Regions from separate parts of the Corticicoccus populi genome, predicted to be linked through region 2. Evidence: riboswitches for the same ligand, from Rfam matches in the RefSeq annotation. Region 2 holds a riboswitch; each other region holds the start of a gene.
What was found. Region 2 has a riboswitch for thiamine pyrophosphate ahead of ACFSX4_RS00920 (ECF transporter S component). Riboswitches for the same ligand answer to the same signal wherever they lie in the genome.

Region 1 (4,256 bases), on a different contig from region 2:
CACTCCGCTTTTTAATGCCTCTTCAATACGACCGAGTCCAATCTCTGATGAAGAAATAAAATATATTCTTAACTGTTTTTTTATATTACTCCGCATCACTAAACACCTTCTGTCCATTAAAAATCGTATCATCATTCAAATACAAATGGTCAATCAGCGTTGTTCTGAACGATCCGGGTGCCGGTGCTTTCAGTTCTGCCACAGCAGATTCCGCACATAAATTAAAATAACTCACTGCATTGATGACTGCCTGCTGCAGTGTATCCTCAACTGCAATAAATGCTGAAACTACTGCGCCAAGCAGACATCCTGAACCAGTAATATTTTCAAGCATCTTGTGACCGTTACGCATCGTTACTGTACCTTCACCGGATACAAAAGAATCCGTTTCCCCTGTCACAAGAACCGGAATGTTCAGTTTGTTAAAGCACATCTCTCCTATTTCTGAAGTCTCTGTTTTTTCCGTTGAATCAACGCCGCGGGATGAGCCTGTACCGCCAGCAAGTGCAAAGATTTCACCCGCATTCCCTTTAATGAGCGCGATATCATGTGACTGAATTAATTCATCCACCAGATTCTTTCTAAATTCAGAGGCAGCATAACCAACAGGGTCAATAACTACAGGCACATTATAATTATTGGCTGCTTTAATCATTTCGTGCATCAAATCTTTTTTTTTCATATCTGCAGTCCCTATATTAACAAGCAGTCCGCCTGCAGCTTTCATCAGTGATTCTGCCTCACTTTTTTCACCGCTCATAATCGGCGAGGCACCGAGTGCTATCATACCATTGGCGGTAATATCTTTCACAACATCATTCGTAATACAGACCACTAAAGGCGGTGTGTTTCTTAATTTTTCAACTGACATATATCATTCTCCTTTATAACTGAAATGATTCACCGGACCATTCCCTTTTCCGATCCCCGGTGTGTTTTTTATCGCATTTGTAATATAATTTTTCCCCGTTTTAAATGCGCTCTCCAGTGATTTTCCTTTGGCAATTTCTGCAGTAATGACCGCTGAAAACGTACAGCCTGTTCCGTGTGTATGATTCGTATCAATTCTCTCGGAAGATAAACGCTGAACATGCTCTTTTGTAAACAAATAATCAACCGCATCTCCCTTTAGATGCCCGCCTTTTATGATGACACTCTGTACCCCGAGGTCATTAATAAATATCTTGGCTGCACGGTTGATATCTTCCTCTGTTTTAATCGAAAGACCACTCAGACGCTCTGCCTCAATAATATTCGGCGTAATACAAAGTGCTGTCTGTATCAGATGATCTCTCAAATAATCAATCGCTTTATCATCAATCAGATTATCTCCGGATGTTGCAATCATCACCGGGTCAATCACATAGGGAATACGGTATTTTTCAACAAATCCCTTTATTACTTCCATCATATCTGCAGTCGCAATCATCCCTGATTTCATTGCATCCGGCAGTTCATCATCAAATATGCTGGTCAATTGGGCATTTAAAAAATCAACTGGAATATTATATACATCCTGCACACCTAAAGTGTTCTGTGCCGTCAAAGACGTCACTGCAGACATCCCGTAAACCTCTCTTGAATGAAATGCTTTAATATCAGTCAGAACGCCTGCCCCGCCGGTAGGGTCTGTGCCCGCAACAGTCAGCGCTATCGGAAATTTTTTACTCATTACTGCCACTCCTTTATTTTTGAATGTATATACTTACAATTTACAGAATTCCACAAAAAAACCATTTCCGGACAATCATCCTGCGGAAATGGCAATGCTTCGTCTGAAAACAGTATAAAATTATACAGCTTTCATCACTCACCACATTCCATCCGCTAGTATTACCTAGATCATGTTTCATAAGGGATCAGTCTTTATCACAGACTATCTCAGCAAGTTGCACCCCTAGTGGTATTCATATTTATTTAATTTAATACTATATTTTGATATTAAAGATGTCAAACAAAAAAAGGCACAGAATCACTGTGCCCTGAATCATATTATAATCTCTGTCCGCAGACAGGCCAAGGCTGTGCGCCCCTTTGTGAATAAAGAATTTCTGCTCTTTTTGTCTGTTCAGCTGCTGAAGCCTGGGACGGCAGACCTGAACCGCCGACTGATCTCCATGTCTGAACATCAAATTGATAAAGTCCGTGGTATAAACCGTTGGCACTTACCACACCCGGATTCCCGCCGGATTCACATGCAGCGAGTGCGCCCCAGTTCTGACCGCTGTTTGAAGCAGGCTGTGTTGACTGATTTTCAGTTTTAGGCTGCACTTTTTCAGGTGCTGCTTCCTGTTCATTATTTTGATTTTCCGCAGCCGCTGCCGCAGGTGTTTCTTCAACTTCATTATCCTGCTGAGGTGCTGCTTCTTCAACTATGTCCTCTGATACTGCCTCTTTTGATACAACGATTTCTTTTCCTGAGAAAATTAAATCTGATGATAAATTATTCCAGCTTCTAATATCATTGACTGAAACATTAAATTTATCAGCAATAATGGATAATGTATCTCCTGCTTCAATAACGTAAACGCCGCCGTCAGCTTCGGCTTTTTCTTCTTTATTATCATTATCAACTTCAGGTGAAGGTGCTTCTTCACCCACATTAAGTATCTGGCCGGGAACAATTAAATCTGATGATAAGTCATTGCTTTCCTTTAACTGTTTTACACTGACACTGTTCTCAGCAGCAATTGCCGATAACGTCTCTCCCGCTTCTACTTTATGTTCCGATGCCTCTGCATTTGCTGCCAACGTTGCGGATACAGCTACAGCCGCACCAATTGATAATAATTTTTTCATTATAAAATTTCCTCCTGATATGTATGTTATCTGATTTATATTTTATATATTAATACTGCCGCTTCCGGCCGCTCTTTATGTACAAATAGTACTATATCAGATAAAAATATTTCATAGGTTACAATGATATGAAATGTCAGGAGGTCTTTTACAATTATATTACAGAATTATGTCTTTTTTATTTTCACGCCAAATCATTTGTACTTTTCCTGTATCTATTAAAATAATTCTGCATCCGTCATTTACGCAGCTAAACGGCGGGTGCAGAATGAGTGTGAGTGTATGAATAAGTGTATCAAGGGTAAAGGTATGACTGCAGATATTTATTAAACCACAATTTTCTCAGCATTGTTTTTACTGCCTGTTGATTTCTTATTGGACTTTTCTTCTTTGAGTGAATCATTTTTTAGTCCATTTTCATTAATTACTTCTTTTAATTGATCAAGATGTGTATCTTGTTCACTTGTAAATCGGGGTCTGAAATCCCCTCCCGCCCGAACAGGCATATCGTCAACTTGACTATCCATTAATGTAAGGACGCTCTTCTCCCCGATATAATCATAGCGGTTATATAAGTTGACGGCCTGGTTAATCATGTCGGACGGGTTTTTAACTTTACTGTTTGAAGATAATTTTTCAGGAACACATTTTATGCTCTCAGCCCATATCTCCATTCTGTAATCCTTTATACCGTCAGCGTCAGTGTGAACAGTTGTAGCAACCTGACCGCTGATGCAGATAATCTGTCCTCTGGAAAGCGCATCCAAAATACCGTTAAGCGTCTTTCCGAATGCCTTACAGTAAATGAAGTGAACTTCATGTTCTCTGTTACTGTCTCTCGGCACCCTCGTTGTAGCAATAATAAAAGAGTTTACACTGCTGTGTTCGTTTTGCGACACACAGGTATTTTGGATTAACTCTCCGACAAGCACTACTTTGTTCATCATGTTTCCACCTCCCTCCTGTATATAAGATATCCGCTTTAAAAAATCTCTGCAAATGACGACAATTGGATTTTAAGCGGATTTACTATACAATTAAAATACAGTTGTATTTACATAGAAGCGTTTCTTTTAAAATCGGAAGTAAATTTATTAAAAATGACTTTTTATAAATTTTTGGAGGTATCTAATGAAATCATTTAAGGTCGTCGACTTAAAAATTGCACAGGATAATAATTTTATTATTTTAGATGTGATTGATGGTATTATCATCAATAAAGAAACAAAAGAAGATCCGTGGCTGATAGAAGTGCAGACTTCTGAAGATTTTATCAGCCTGCTTGAATCACAAGTCGGAGATGAAATTAAGGCACTGGTTACCATTACCCGCCCCAACAATCAACCGGCACAATTCATTGGAAAATTCCTCGAGATTAATAAGCTTGAAGATTCAATTTCTATACTGTTCCTCGGGAACTTGATTGTTCAGGACCCTAACTATGCTGAGGATTTACT
Region 2 (4,256 bases):
GAGATTAAAAGACGCCGCATCGGATATCTCTTTTTAATTTCTTCATCATGCGTAATCATAATAATCGTCGTTCCATTTTGTACCAGACGGTGAAACATTTCTATGAAACGGAAGGTGAGTTTCTGATCCAGACCGAAAGTCGGTTCATCCAAAATAATTATCTCAGGTACACCGCCTGCAGCAGTTGCCACAGACAGACGCCTTTTCTGGCCTGTTGAAATTTCAAGCGGATGCAGGTGACTGACATGATCCAGATGCATATCCTTTAAAAGTTCAGTCGTCTTTTGACGGGCGACATCCCTGTCATCATGCATCTCAAGGTTGATAAAAATCTCATCGAACACTTTATTCGTAATAAACTGAAGCTCGGGGTTTTGAAACACAGGATACATGAAGCCGGAAATGTCTTTTGTCTTTTTAATCCGTTTACCGCCTGCTGTAACTTCACCCCGGGACTTGATTAATTTCATAAGGGCAAGAAGGAGACTGGTTTTCCCTGTCCCGTTCTCGCCTTCTAAAGTGAGCCATTCACCTTTATAGATATTTAAATTGTCAATGTGCAAAAGTGTGTTTCCAGTACGGGATACAGTCATATCTCGTACGTTTAAAAGTACGTCTCCACTGCGTTCAAAGAGCGGGAATTCCGGTGCATGACGCCATGAGGCCGGATGCCATACACCATACTCAAACAGTAATTCCAAATGGTTTTCAAATACATCCTTCGGGGTGCTGTCCACAATCAGTTCACCCTGTCCGTTCATTAATATGACACGGTCGACTTTATCCCATATATGATCCACCCGGTGTTCAACAATCACTACTGTCTTCTCTTCCCAGACATTCTGCACCGTTTCCCACAATGATTTCACCGATGATTCATCGAGCATACTGGTCGGTTCATCCAGCATCAGTGTACTGCTGTCCTGCAGGAGGCAGGATGCGATCGCAAGTTTTTGTTTCTGGCCGCCTGACAGGCTGTTGACTGTACGGTCTAAAATCATTCCGAGGCCGACCTTCTTGAGTGCCTCTGTCATCAGCGGGAGCATATCTTCTTTTTTGACCTGCCTGTTCTCAAGCACAAATGCAAGCTCCTCCGCCACCGACGGCATCGTAAACTGTGAATCCGGGTCCTGAAAAACATATGCCGCTTCTGCTGCATTCAACACATCCGCTTTAAGTGGTATATCTACAGTGCGCGGAATAATTCCGCCGAGCACATTCAAAAGCGTGCTTTTCCCGGACCCCGAGGGGCCGAGGAGCAGTACTTTCTCTCCGTCTTCAATTGAAATACTTAAATCCGTAAACTGCCGTGAGTCTGCTTCAGGGAATTTCAAACGTAAATTTCTAACTTCAACAGTCACGGTCTACAACCCTTCATAATCCTTGTCACTCCGTCTGCCGACGAGTTTAATTACGCCGGTTTTACTGAGCGCCTGATAAATTAAATGTGCGAGTACCCCCGCAATCAGTGCTGCACTTAAAAGTCTCAGTGAAAATAACAGCACCACATTCCATGTTTCCAAGTGACCGAGGTAACCGTAATACCAGTCAATCGGTATTGTAATGAGACCTGCTGCAACACCTGCTGTCACTGCTGTCAGCATAGATGCAGACTGATACTTGACAAGGAGGAAGATCACTTCACATGCAAGTCCCTGTAAGAGCGCATAAACAATCAGTACAGTATCAAACTGCAGAAGTACAATCGTCTCTCCTGCACCTGCTGCAAATTCCGCGAGAAGCGCAACACCCGGCTTTCTGATAATTAAATATGCAACGACCGCTGCGATAAACCACATGCCGTAAACCAGTTCATTTAAATGTAGACCGAGCGGCTGAAGGGCGGTATACACCGCACCCCACACCGAATAAATCACTGCGAAAACCAAACCGATTACAACTGTGATTAACACATCAGTTAATGTTAATCCTCTTCTTTGAGTCAATATAAACACTCCTTAACTATATTTTCCCAAATAAAAAACACACCGCGGGCGGTGTGCATATTATCATCTACAATTAATATGCCACTTCCCTACGCTAGTATCATCTAGATCAGGTAATAAGGGTAACTCTCAGTCCTTTCGGACACCCCCAGTGGTTGTGTTAATTATTCAGTTATATACAGCATAATACATCAGAAGGGATTTGTGAAGTTAATTCCCGTTAATCATATCGTAATAACGGCCCTGTTTTTCAATCAGTTCCCGCTCAGTGCCGCTTTCAAGCATTTCGCCGTGCTCAAGCACAAATATTCTGTCCACGGCTTTAATCGTATTCAGCCTGTGCGCAATAATAATACTGGTTCTGTCTTTCATCAGACGTTCAAGTGCTTCCTGAATTTTCAGTTCCGTCACTGTATCAATACTCGATGTCGCTTCATCCAAAAGCAGTATGGCGGGATCTGTAATCAACGCGCGGGCAATGGAAATCAGCTGCTTCTGCCCCTGGGAAATGAACCCTTCATCCAGTTCAAGTACCGTATCATAGCCTGATTCAAGTTGCATAATAAAGTCATGCGCATTCGCAGCCTCTGCCGCCGCTCTGACTTCTTCATCTGTCGCATCGAGCTTTCCGTAACGAATGTTTTCTTTAATCGATGCCTCAAACAAATACGGATCCTGCAGCACAAATGCTGTCTGTGAACGAATATTACTTCTCACATAGTCTTTAATGTTCACACCATCCACCATCACTTCGCCCCTGTCCACTTCATAAAAGCGTGACAAAAGCTGCATAATCGTAGTTTTTCCGGCACCTGTTGCACCAATCAGTGCCACTGATTCTCCCGGCGCAATCGAAAATGACAAATCTTTAATTGTCGGCTTCATCTGGTCCTTCTCATATGAAAATGACACATTCTTAAAGTCAATCTTCCCATCAATGACTTTATCCGCCGCTGATCCGGAATCATCTTCCGCCTCGGTATCGATAATGCCGAATACCCGTTCCGCACCGGCAAGTGCCGACAGCACCTGGTTAAACTGGTTGGAAAGGTCAGCAAGCGGCCGGGTGAACTGTCTCGCAAATTCTGCGAAGATCACAATCGTTCCAATCGTAATCACACCATCGGAATAAATGGCCAATAACCCGCCGGCACCCGCGACAATTGTGAAACTGATGTTGTTCAGCATGTTCATAATTTTAGGGATAAACCCTGAATATAAAAACGCCCAGAACGTCACATGCTGCAGGTTTTTGGCACGTTCTTCAAAATTATCGACCGCACGCTGTTCCTGCGAGAACACTTTCACAATTTCCTGGCCGGAGACAATCTCTTCAATATATCCGTTCAGTTCGCCGGTTCGTTTCTGACGCATTTTATAAAGCGGTCCGGTTCTTCTCGTCACATAAGTGACACCGAAAATCAGAATCGGAATGATTGTCAGTGTCATTAAAGTCAACAACGGGCTCAAATAAATCATGACACTGACCGTACCGATTAGAGTCACAACACTCGTTGTAAACTGTATGAATGATGAGTTCATTGTCTGTGAAATGGTTTCAATATCATTGGTCATTCGGCTCATCAATTCACCATGCTGCAGCTTGTCAAAGAATGTTACAGGCAGTGTCTGCATGTGGGAGAATAGACGTGCTCTTAAGTTAAATACTGTTCTTTGTGCGAGACCGACCATTAAGTATGCTGCGGCAAATTGTGTCGCTGATAAAAACACATAAGTGAATAACAGAATCATCAGTATCCTGAAAAGGCCATTGAACTCCCCGGCAATTAAATAATTATCCACTACGTAACCGACAAGAAACGGCCCCGTAATACTGAGGATACTGGTAATAATGACCAAGAATATTATGAAATAAAGAAGCTTTCTCTCTCCTCTCATAAATATCCATAAACGTTTCAGAGTGCCCCAGATATCATTGACCTTCTCATCTTCCCTGCGTTTTTTCCGCCCGAGTGATTCTTTGTCCAGAAGAGGTTCGTAGCCGAAAGGCCTGCGTATTTTTTCATTCATCTATATGACCCCCTTCTGTCTGTGACGCATAAATTTTCTGATATAAACCAGATGAATTTAACAGTTCACTGTGCGTACCGACAGCACTGATTTCACCGTCTTCAAGCAGCAGTACCCGGTCTGCTGACTCTGCTGTCACCATCTTCTGTGTGATGACAATCCGTGTGGCATTCTCATCCTTTAATGCATCCCATAATGCAGATTCAGTTTTAATATCGAGTGCTGAAGTACTGTCATCGAGAATTAACACCGACGGCCGTCTCACAAGTGCACGGGCAA
Region 3 (4,256 bases), 670 kb from region 2:
GTTCGTAAGCTCGCTTTAAGTGTTAAGGATGTTTATCCTTCGTTCGAAGTTGAACGGTTTGTTAATGACACGATAGACAACACCTGGCAGGAACTCAGTCTGAAAGCACGGATGCGCCGAATTACTCTAAATTTAGGAAAATACCTGCCTTCTGACTATGAAGAGGCACTCTCGGTCATTGATGCAGTCATTAAAAATCTCCCTGCAGACTTGAATGACTTTACTTTGATGTACTTTCCGGATTTTGTTGAGGTTTTCGGACTGGATGAACACCATTGGAATTTATCCATGGCTGCTCTTGAAAGGTATACTTCATCCTCGTCTGCTGAATTTGCTGTAAGACCATTTATCACAAACTATGAAGAGCGTATGATGGCTCAGATGGCTGTCTGGGCGAAGCATGACAGCGCGCATGTCCGCAGACTCGCCAGTGAAGGCTGCCGGCCCAGCCTGCCGTGGGGACAGGCACTTACCAGTTTTAAAAAAGACCCGACACCCATCCTTGGTATTTTAGAAGAACTGAAAAAAGATCCATCTCTTTATGTCCGTAAAAGTGTCGCGAATAATCTAAATGACATTTCTAAAACTCATCCCGAATTAGTTGCGGGCATCGCCAGAGACTGGTACGGTGAAAACGAACATACGGACTGGATTATTAAACACGCATGCAGAACCCTACTCAAAAATGGGAACAGAGATGTCCTCTCAATCTTTGGGTTTTTGGATTCCCGGCATGTGACTGTTAATGATTTTAAATTAGACAGCACATCTATTGCGATTGGTGACCGTATCACTTTTTCATTTGATATTGAAGCAGAAAAAGAAACTAAAATACGGATGGAATATGCCGTTTATTATGTGAAGGCAAATGGGAAACGAAACCGTAAAATATTCCAGATATCTGAGATTTCTTTAAAAGAAAATGAGAAAAAACACTACATTAAAAAACATTCCTTTGCAGATATGAGTACGAGAAAACATTATTCTGGCCTTCACGCCGTTACACTCATTGTGAATGGTGTGGAACAGGGCACACTGGACTTTGACGTCCGAAGTGAACAGCCTGTCAGAACTGAAACTCTAATTGATTCGATTTGAAACGTTCACACAATTATTAGGCTCATTAATTTACCCCCTGAAACAGTGAAATTCTGCTTCAGGGGGTATTATATTTAAACGTATCAAAATTCATCTTTCTTATCATAACTGTATTGTTCCGGATTCCAAGTGTCATCAATATAAGATGTATAATATTTTAAAGGTTTATTGTACTGGCTAATGTTTGAGTCATTCGTTGTATCCAGTAAATTATTTAATGTCACCTGCATGGCTTCTTTAAATTCTTGATTATTGTATAGAGCAATCGCATAAAATGTCTGAATTGCCCGGTTTTCCGGGAATTTTTTATATCCCTTTCTAAGCACTGATACGGCATATTCATATTGTCCGGTTAAACGATAAGAACTTCCAAGCCCTAATATACAGCCCTCTAAATCTGTCGAACTTAAATCCAGTTCAATGGCTTTTTCGTAAAACGGAATGGCATCCCATGTGTAACCGGTACTGTCAAAATTCACCGCTATATGATAATTAAGTTCCGGAGAATCATCGTAATCTTTTAACAGACTCAGCATTCTTTGCGTCGACTCTTCCCCTGAACCCTTTTTCCTTAAATCAATTGCTGCTTGTAAATGTTGTTCCAACCCTTCCATTACCAGCCACCTACTTTTTATATTTATCCAGGGAAAACAGTGGGTATTAAAATTTAACCCAAAATGTCCGCTTCATTTCACATCAATCCTGACTTTATCTCTTAGACAGCCAGTCCTCGAAAGTATAGGACATCTCCCAGAAATGCAATTCAAAATCTTTTGCGATAATAAACTGCTCTTTAACACTCTCTTTTTCCTTGTCATTCATGTCTTCAACAAGTGAATCCATTAAATCAATCATTTCGTTGGTTGAATCCTGGAACCAGTCTCCTGCATACATTTTGATCCAGTTTTGATAAATCTCAAGTTCCGGAACTGCATCTTCATTGACCTTTCCTATATCCGCATACAGCCAGTAACACGGCAGTATCGCAGCAATAGAATGTGCAAGACTACCGAACATCGTTGCCCTGTACAGATGGGATGTATATGCATAAGCAGTGGGTGCAGGTTTAAAATTTTTCATATCTTCTTCTGTTATATTTAAAATCTCAGCGTGCTCTTTATGTACTGTCAGCTCCGCTTCGGCAGTAAATCTCGCTTTATCAGCAAGCAGTGCAGTAATTTTAAAATCAGCAGCCTGAGATGCCGCAATGGCATGTATTTTGCCGTAATGTTTTAAATAATAAATATCCTGCAGAATATAATTTTTGAATTTTTCCAACGGCAGCGTCCCTTCCACAATCCCCTGCACAAAAGGATGATTCAAACTTTTCTCCCAGCTGACTTTAGTCGCCTCTCGTAATTCATCAGTAAATTTCATGAAAATCCTCCTATAATCTTATTTCCAAAGACTTTACAGGAGGATTATAACAGTCGGAGGGTATAATAATAATCCTCAACTGCTCACTCTACTTCCCTCCGCTGGTCTTAACCAATCAGGTTCCAAGGGTCTAAATCAAATTTATCTCAGCCTGTACGGCACCCCTAGTAGAAATATTAAATTTTTGTTATATATTATGCTATCAGAACTTCAAATTAAATCAAGGATAAGTATTCAAATTCTCTTTCATCTCATCCTTATCAAATAGGAATAAAGTTATAAAATGCCGAGAACTACCCCGCCGGCGGCACCTGTTATGACGATAACCCAAGGCGGCAGTTTAAAATAGACCAGCATGCTGAACAAAACTGCTGCGAATGCAAAATCAACAGGTTCTCTAATTGTACTCGTCCAAATCGGTTGATAAAAAGCTGCAATTAAGATACCGACAACCGCAGCATTGACGCCCATCAGTGCACCGCTCACTTTATTATTATGCCGTAAAACATTCCAAAACGGTAGAGCACCGATGATAAGAAGGAATGCCGGCAGAAAGATTGCGGCTGTTCCCAGTAATCCGATCTGCCACCCGCCGATAACTGTTCCGAGATATGCTGCAAATGTGAATAAAGGTCCCGGAACTCCCTGTGTCGCCCCATACCCCGCAAGAAAGGATGCTTCGCTTATCCATCCGACGGGAACCAGTTCCTGCTCAAGCAGCGGCAGTACCACATGACCGCCTCCAAAAACGAGCGCCCCTGCACGGTAGAAACTATCGAACAGTGCAATCCATTGGATGGAAGTAATATCTCTTAAAACCGGCAGCAGTATTAGTAATCCAAAAAACAAAGTCAGGCAGACACCGCCGACTGTTTTAGACACAGGAAAATGTATTTTAGAATGATGCTCTTTTACTTCATGGTTCTTATAAATAAAATAACCCACGATACCGGCTGCTAAAATAACAAAAACCTGAGAATAAACAGCATTCCACAACAAGATGACAACTAAGGCAGATAAGGCAATGATTTTCCTCTTTAAGTCCGGCGTTAAATTTTGAGCCATTCCCAATACCGCATGTGCCACTATTGCCACTGCGACTAATTTCAGCCCCTGAATAAAACCTGTTTCTGTAATGTTAAATTTCTGCAGAACCAGTGCGAATGCTATCAAAACAATGACTGAAGGGAGTGTAAATCCAAGGAAAGATATAAAGCCGCCCAAAACACCGGCACGGGCAACACCGATACCAATTCCCACCTGACTGCTCGCTGGCCCCGGCAGAAACTGTGACAGTGCAACTAAATCAGCATAACTCTTTTCATCTATCCACTTCTTCCTTCGTACATATTCCTCATGAAAATATCCAAGGTGTGCCACCGGACCGCCGAATGATGTAAGTCCGAGTCTTGTAGAAACGATGAGAATCTCAAATAAAGTACGGAAAGAAAATTGCTTCTTTTCGTTATCATTCATTGACTCACTCCCCTTCCTACGAGTCTTCAATCACTGATTTCCTTAAATAGTTCATATGCTTTTTCCCTTGCTTCTTCCAGCACCTGGATCCCTTTGTCAGTTGTCTGATAATATTTTCTGATTTTACCATTATTATTTCTTTCCTCTTTAATGAGCAGGCCGTCTGATTCCATCGAGTGTAAAATCGGATATAATGTTCCGGCACTGATACTGTATCCATGATTCTTTAACTCTTCCACCATCCATAATCCGTAAATCGGCTGTTCATCTGCATGATGGAGAATATGTATATGAATGAATCCGAG

Region 1: linked by a shared signal. The riboswitch ahead of thiD (bifunctional hydroxymethylpyrimidine kinase/phosphomethylpyrimidine kinase) and the one ahead of ACFSX4_RS00920 (ECF transporter S component) in region 2 are both predicted to bind thiamine pyrophosphate.
Region 3: linked by a shared signal. The riboswitch ahead of tenA (thiaminase II) and the one ahead of ACFSX4_RS00920 (ECF transporter S component) in region 2 are both predicted to bind thiamine pyrophosphate.

What each region holds. Positions count from the first base shown of each region.
Region 1 covers NZ_JBHUOQ010000003.1:233,640-237,895, reverse strand. The annotation lists gene thiE (thiamine phosphate synthase) at 1-96, opposite strand, end outside; gene thiM (hydroxyethylthiazole kinase) at 86-871, opposite strand; gene thiD (bifunctional hydroxymethylpyrimidine kinase/phosphomethylpyrimidine kinase) at 875-1,672, opposite strand; TPP riboswitch at 1,802-1,909, opposite strand; gene ACFSX4_RS09470 (LysM peptidoglycan-binding domain-containing protein) at 1,993-2,799, opposite strand; gene ACFSX4_RS09465 (single-stranded DNA-binding protein) at 3,126-3,746, opposite strand; gene ACFSX4_RS09460 (YwpF family protein) at 3,931-4,256, shown strand, end outside.
Region 2 covers NZ_JBHUOQ010000001.1:157,032-161,287, reverse strand. The annotation lists gene ACFSX4_RS00925 (ABC transporter ATP-binding protein) at 1-1,361, opposite strand, end outside; gene ACFSX4_RS00920 (ECF transporter S component) at 1,365-1,946, opposite strand; TPP riboswitch at 2,016-2,106, opposite strand; gene ACFSX4_RS00915 (ABC transporter ATP-binding protein) at 2,157-3,977, opposite strand; gene ACFSX4_RS00910 (ABC transporter ATP-binding protein) at 3,970-4,256, opposite strand, start outside.
Region 3 covers NZ_JBHUOQ010000001.1:822,909-827,164, forward strand. The annotation lists gene ACFSX4_RS04330 (DNA alkylation repair protein) at 1-1,098, shown strand, start outside; gene ACFSX4_RS04335 (tetratricopeptide repeat protein) at 1,182-1,712, opposite strand; gene tenA (thiaminase II) at 1,807-2,475, opposite strand; TPP riboswitch at 2,552-2,651, opposite strand; gene chrA (chromate efflux transporter) at 2,752-3,951, opposite strand; gene ACFSX4_RS04350 (PadR family transcriptional regulator) at 3,978-4,256, opposite strand, start outside.